Regions from separate parts of the Dentiradicibacter hellwigii genome, predicted to be linked through region 2. Evidence: riboswitches for the same ligand, from Rfam matches in the RefSeq annotation. Region 2 holds a riboswitch; each other region holds the start of a gene.
The links. Region 2 has a riboswitch for cobalamin ahead of ABCS64_RS07980 (ABC transporter substrate-binding protein). Riboswitches for the same ligand answer to the same signal wherever they lie in the genome.
Positions count from the first base shown of each region.

Region 1: another riboswitch for cobalamin. It lies ahead of cobT (nicotinate-nucleotide--dimethylbenzimidazole phosphoribosyltransferase); the one in region 2 lies ahead of ABCS64_RS07980 (ABC transporter substrate-binding protein).
Region 3: another riboswitch for cobalamin. It lies ahead of ABCS64_RS00410 (hypothetical protein); the one in region 2 lies ahead of ABCS64_RS07980 (ABC transporter substrate-binding protein).

Region 1 is NZ_JBEUWX010000003.1:105,284-107,544, forward strand. It holds cobalamin riboswitch at 310-504, shown strand; gene cobT (nicotinate-nucleotide--dimethylbenzimidazole phosphoribosyltransferase) at 820-1,860, shown strand; gene pncB (nicotinate phosphoribosyltransferase) at 1,902-2,261, shown strand, end outside.
Region 2 is NZ_JBEUWX010000002.1:1,240,100-1,242,360, reverse strand. It holds gene ABCS64_RS07985 (MFS transporter) at 1-583, shown strand, start outside; cobalamin riboswitch at 816-1,103, shown strand; gene ABCS64_RS07980 (ABC transporter substrate-binding protein) at 1,273-2,261, shown strand, end outside.
Region 3 is NZ_JBEUWX010000001.1:69,134-71,394, reverse strand. It holds gene ltnD (L-threonate dehydrogenase) at 1-226, opposite strand, end outside; cobalamin riboswitch at 676-901, shown strand; gene ABCS64_RS00410 (hypothetical protein) at 1,117-1,566, shown strand; gene ABCS64_RS00405 (methylmalonyl-CoA mutase family protein) at 1,559-2,261, shown strand, end outside.

The sequences.
Region 1 (2,261 bases), on a different contig from region 2:
CATAAACTGGAACATTGCGCCCGACCAACGCTCAGCAACCGTGTAGAACCGTGTAGATATAAGGCATTTCCAGGGCGCGCTGCCCGCCAGCCTGACTATGTAGGGAATCTCCAAGGTGGGTGCTCTAGCGCCCTTGTAAACAAGGCATCTCCGGGCACATTGCCCTGAAGCCCTTTATTTACAAGTGTTCCAGAGGCGCCTGCCCGCAAATGCCCTATTCACACGGGTTTCGGAGGAGGTGTCGGGAAACGCCCTGTTTACGCGGGTTTGCGGCCACCCTTTCGGAAAGGTGCAATTGACAGGCGCGCGCGCAGGTTAGCTATAATCGGCTCCTCGTTCGGTTCGATGAAACGGAACACGGTGCCAATCCGTGGCGGGCCCGCCGCTGTATCCGGGGACGAACGCCGCACTATCGCAAGAGAGCCACCGTCGGCATCCGATGGGAAGGCGCGGCGGTTCGGACGATCCGGGAGCCAGAAGACGTCTCGAACCCTGTTGCTGTCAACGCATTGAATCTGCCGGCGACGCACTATCAGGCATTTCCGCAGCCGCGCAATTCGATGGCATTCATCCCGAGGAACGGATCATGCGCGTCACCATGACACCGCGGCCGGTCGGCCGCATTTTGCCCATTGCCCCTTTTTTGCCCGACGCGCCTCCGCGTCCGTGTTCAACGCAACGCCCGCGCTAGCAACACGCTTCCCCTGAACCTATATGGCATGCCGGCAAAGGGCAGTCGAAACAGTGCCACGCACACCCAACCGGCTTCACCCAATCCGCCGCCTCATGCCGACCCGACTCCAGGAGCATTGAATGAATATGAATGAAACCCTGTTCAACGTGCCTGCGCTCGACCGCACGTTGACCGCCGCACTACAACGCAAGATCGACCGCAAAACCAAGCCGCTCGGCGCGCTCGGCCAGATCGAAACGATGGCGATGCAGATCGGCCTGATCCAGCGCACGCTGACGCCGCAATTTAAGCAACCGCATTTTGTCGTCTTTGCCGGCGACCACGGCGCCACCCGTTTGGGCATTTCAAGCGCCTCGCAGGAAGTCACCTGGCAAATGGTGGAAAATTTTCTCGCCGGCGGCGCCGGCATCAATGTGTTCGTGCGCCAGAACGGCCTGGGCATCACCATTGTCGATGCCGGCGTGGCGCACAATTTCGGCCCGCGGCCGGGGCTGGTCGATGCCAAGATTGCGGCCGGAACGCGCAATTACGTCGACGAACCGGCAATGACGGCGGCGCAATGCGCGCTCGCCATGCAGCGCGGCGCGCACATCGTGGCCTCGCTCGTCGCAGCGGGCAGCAACGTCATCGGCTTCGGCGAAATGGGCATCGGCAACAGCTCGTCGGCCTCGCTGATCACGCACTGCCTGACCTGCGCGCCGCTCGACGAATGCATCGGCCGTGGCGCCGGACTGGGCGAAGCCGGGTTGCAACGCAAGCGCCGGCTGCTGGCGCAGGCCTTGGCGCGAGCAGGCCAGCCACGAGCGCCGCTGACGGTGCTGGCCGAATTCGGCGGCTTTGAAATCGCCATGATGGCCGGCGCCATGCTCGGCGCGGCGCAGGCAGGCGTGCTCCTGCTGATCGACGGTTTCATCGCCGGTTCAGCGGCGCTTGTCGCCTCGCGCCTGGCGCCGCATTTTGCCGAGTACTGCATTTTCTGTCACCATTCCGTCGAGCCTGGACACCGCATCCAGCTCGCCGCCATGAATGCCGACCCGCTGATCGATCTGCGCCTGCGTCTGGGCGAAGGCACGGGCGCGGCGCTGGCGTACCCGCTGGTATTGGCGGCCGTCAATTTTCTCAATGAAATGGCGAGCTTTGAATCTGCCGGCGTGTCGGATCACTAAGGCCGCATGCGAAATTGCGGCGGACGAAAAACGAGGTGGTAATGTTGAAAAACGACAAGGGAGCGCAGGCCGGCCGTTCGGGAAAGCGAACGAAAGAAACGCCGCGCATGGCAAAAACAGCGACACAGCCGGCCGCACCGGTCGTGTCCAGCCTGCTGGAAAACGACCTGTACAAATTCACCATGTGGCAGGCGCTGTTGCACAGCAATCCGGGGGCGCAGGCCGAATACCACTTCGTCTGCCGCAATACGCCGGCCTTCCCGCTGGCCGAACTAAAAGAGGCTTTCGAGCACGAGCTGGAACACCTGTGCTCGATGCACTTCACGCAGGATGACCTCGACTACCTGTCGGGGCTGCGCTTCATCAAAAGCGATTTTGTCGATTTCCTGTCCGTCTTCCGC
Region 2 (2,261 bases):
GCCGCTTGAACTGGAGCGGGTCGGCGGCGGTGCGCGCGAAATGGCTGGGTTGTTCATGCTGGCCTCGGTCATGGTCATCGTCATGCAGATGCCGCTGGCCGGCTGGTGCCGCAGGCAGCCGCCTAGATTGCCGCTCGTCGCCGGTTTTTCGTTGTTTGCCGCGGCGTTTGCGTGCGTTGCCTTGGCGGCGCTGTCGCCGTTATTTAATCCCGCAGATGCAGGCTGGCTGCGCTTTGCGCCCATCACGGCGATGGTGATTCTGCTCACCCTGGGGCAGATGCTCGCCGTGCCGACGGCGATGTCGCTGGTTCCCGGTTATGCGGGGCAGGGCGCATTGCCGGCGTATTACGGCGCGCTGGCTTCGGCCGGCGGCTGCGCCGTGCTGCTCGGCAATGTCCTGCTTGGGCGGATGTTCGATCTGGCGGGGGCTTCAGGCGCGGGGATCAAGCTGGCCGTGGCAGCGGGCGGCGGGGATATCGGGCATGCCGGTCGCTATGCGCTGGCCTGGGGCGTGGCGGCGCTGTGGCCGGCGCTGGCCGCCGCCGGTTTTGCCGGCCGTTTCTGGAAGCCGCCCGCCGTTTGATGTCTGCCGTTTGCCGCCTCGACAAATCGCTGCCGGGTAATCCGGCGCCGCCGGCGATGCACAAGGCTTCTATTGGGGCTTGCCTTCATCGGCGCTGGGGCGTGCCGTACATCGTCCGCGGGTTTGGCTGATAACGCCTGAAAAAAACCGATAGTTGTCTCATTTATTTTCAGTTATTTTCCCTCTGCGTCCCTCCTGCTAGAAATGGCTTGCCCTGAGAATTATTTTTATATATGCTGCACCCAGCCTTGGCCCCGAAAGGGAAACGCGCCGTCTTCCGTCTTATCTGAGGGATTGGCGGCATGCGCAAGGGAATCCAGGCGCGAAATCACGCAATGATGTACTGCAAATCACAGGTGCATCGACTATTCGGCGCGGTCGTCGCGTAAAAGGAACTGCCCCCGTAACTGTAGACGAGGAGTCGGCTCGACAGAAGCCACTGGTGCTTTACGCATCCGGGAAGGCAAGAGTCCGGCGATGAATCGTGAGTCAGGAAACCTGCCAAGGCTGGGCCGGTGTTGTTGGTGTGGTTTTTGCCGGTTCATTGCTGGTCGAGTGTTCGGGAAGGAACGCTCTCGTGAATTCTCAGTCGCCCATGCCGCTGGCTATCAGGTCAATGGGGCGGGGCGCGCGGATTCGCGTTCAGGTTTCTTTCCAACACAAGAAAATTTCAATCATGGAGAGAAATCATGCGTTTTCAACGAATCATTCCCGCGCTGGCGCTGGCTGCCCTGAGTTTTTCCGCTCACGCCACGACCTACCCCCTGAAACTCGAAAACTGCGGTCAAACCCTGACCTTCGACAAGGCGCCCGCCTCAGTCGTGACCATCGGTCAGGCCGGAACGGAAATGCTTTACGCGCTGGGGCTGGGCGACAAGGTGGTCGGCACCTCGCTCTGGTTCCACGACATCCTGCCGCAGTTCAAGGAAATCAACAGCAAGGTGCCGCGTCTGGCCGACAATGCGCCGAGCTATGAATCGATCATCGGCAAGCGCCCGAATCTCGTTGTTTCGCAGTTTGAATGGATGGTCGGCAAGGAAGGCGTGGTTGGTACGCGCGAACAGTTCCACAAGCTCGGCATCATGACCTACGCGATGCCTTCCGATTGCGAAGGCAAGGACAACCTGACCGGCGCTGACGGCAAGCGCATAAAAGCCTACAACGTTGAAGCGCTGTACAAGAGCATCAAGCAACTGGCCGAAATCTTCAATGTCGAGGCCAAGGGTGACGCCCTGATCAAGGAAATTCGTGCGCGTGCGGCCAAGGCGGAAGAAAAGGTGCGCGCCGCCAAGATCAAGGATCTGTCCGCCGCGATGTGGTTCTCCAGTGCTGATATGGAATCCGACCCCTATATGGCCGGCCGCTCCGGCGTCGCTGGCTACATGATGAAAGCGCTCGGCATGCGCAACGTGGTGACTTCCGATGAAGAATGGCCGACCGTGGGTTGGGAAACCATCGCCAAGGCCAACCCCACCGTGTTGATCATCTGCCGCATGGATCGCCGCCGCTTCCCCGCCGACGATTACCAGAAGAAGCTTGAGTTCCTCAAGAAAGACCCGGTGACCAAGCAGATGGACGCCGTCAAGAACAACCGTATCGTCATCGTCGATGCCGATGCGACGCAAGGCTCGATCCGCATGGCTGACGGTCTGGAACAGATGGCCGAAGGCGCGCTCAA
Region 3 (2,261 bases), on a different contig from region 2:
CAGCGTCCACCTGCGCGGCATTGACCACGAGCAGCAGCACCGCATCAAGCTTGTCGGCAAAACCATCCGCCGATGCTGCAACCGCTTTCGCACCGGCAGCCTGCAAAATGTCGCGCGCCTGCGCAGACAAATCCACGCCATACGTATCAAGACCGGCGCGCACACAGGACTGCGCCGCTCCCATACCCATCGCACCCAAACCAATGACCGCTACTGAATACGCCATGACGGACTCCTCATCGTATCTTCGTATCTGCATGGATATCAGGTGTTTGTTTCGGCAGACGGCTTCGCCCGGACACGCTTAATCCTGCGGAAACCGAACAAACCCCAGATAACAGAATAGTGCCATCCGACCGGAAAACAAAGTGAATTTCGTCAGACCGATTGAGTGTCGGCATAACATTCCGTCGAAAAAAGAAAACTCATTATGGCGCCCAATCGGGGGCATCGGCGAAGCCGGAGAACCACGCAACGCGGCGTTCCCATGCCGAACAGCCTGGCACATTCCTCAATAAACCGGCCGGGGCGACCTGCACGCCAGCCTGTTTATCTCCTCATGCCATCATTTCACCATTTTATATAAATGAGAAAACCGGCCAAAAATTCAAAGTCTTTTATATTGCCCGTCTGAATGTGGTTAACCACATTGCCAAGACGGGCGCTGCGATTTACCCTACGGCCTGAATTTCAGGTGCCTCGCCCCCTGTTCTGTGGGGAAGGTGAAACGGGAAACCGGTGGTCTTGTCGAGACAGCCTTTGACAAGCATTCCGGTGCAGCCCCCCGCTGCTGTAGGCCTGACGAATCCGGCAACAGTGCCACTGTGCAAAGCATCGCATGGGAAGGCGCCGGAAGAGGATGAAGGCAAGCCAGAAGACCGGCCTGGGATGAACGAACTGCCAACCTCGGGGTGAGGGGTGAGGTTTCGTTGATTAGCTGCCCGGTTTTTCCGATACCGTTCAGAAACGCCAATTACAACGATTGCGGTCTGTACAGACTCGCACAAAAACGTGCATTCGTACGGTTTTCGTAGTTTTACGAATTCCCGGCAGTTGATCTCACGACCTGATTCCCCTTTTCACGAATTCATGCATCGTATTCGAGAAAGGTGAATCATGACGCTGATGGAAAATCTCTTCCAGATGACTGGAAACGCGACCAACCGAACTTTACCCTTTCGGCCCTTTGCCGCCGCAGGTCTCCAGTGCACACGCACTGGTATGGCTTATCTCTGTTATACCGGCTGTCTTCACGCGCAGAATGCACGCCGCGCGGATGGCTTGCGCCATCGCGCCGGCACGCGTACTGCGGATAGTCGGGATGGCGGCGGCAATTGGGGAAAGCCGCCAGGCTCATCCGTTCGTTTCCAGATTTCTGATGTCGGCATACGTACCTGCGTAGCGCCGACATCGTCAGTCAATGTCGCCAAGGCCTCTGCAACGCTTTCACTGGACATGACCGCCGAGGAGGCTGCGGCGACGCCATTTTACGCCAACTTCACACAACAGGCGCGGGTTATGGAGACATATCCCGGCAACACTACAGGAGCCGAAAGTTATGAGTGACCAACAAACAACGGTCGACATCACGAAAATCGATGCCGAGCGCGGGTTTTTCGATGAATTCAAGAAGCCCAGCAAGGAGGAGTGGAAAGAGGAGGCTACCGCCGCCTTGAAAGGCGCGCCCTTCGACAAGGTCATGTATACCAAGACCTACGAGGGATTGACGATCGAGCCGATCTACATGGCCGAAGATATTGAAGGCTTGCCGCACCTAAAATCCAAGCCGGGCTTCCAGCCATTCGTGCGCAGTACGCGCCCGAACGGGTACATCAAGGCGCCGTGGAAAATCAATCAGGAACTCACGCTCGCCTTCCCGCAAACGTTCAATGAGGAAGCGCGCTTTGATATCGCCCGCGGACAGACCGGCCTCAACATCGTGCTCGACCATCCGACGCGCAGCGGGCAAAGCCCAGCCAACGCTTCTGAAGAGGACGTCGGCCGCGATGGCGTTTCGCTGGAAACCCTGCACGATGTTTCGACGATTTTTCAGGGCATCGATCTGAAAACAGTCCCCGTGCAGTGCTTCACGGGCGCTATTTCACTACCCATGCTGGCCATGCTGTCGGTTGCCATGCAAGACAACGAAGCGGGCGTCAATCATCTGCACTGGGTCGACGGCTGTGTCGGCAGCGACCCGCTGGCCGTACTGGCAACCGAAGGCAAACTGCCGGTTTCGCTTAAGATGGCTTACGACAGCA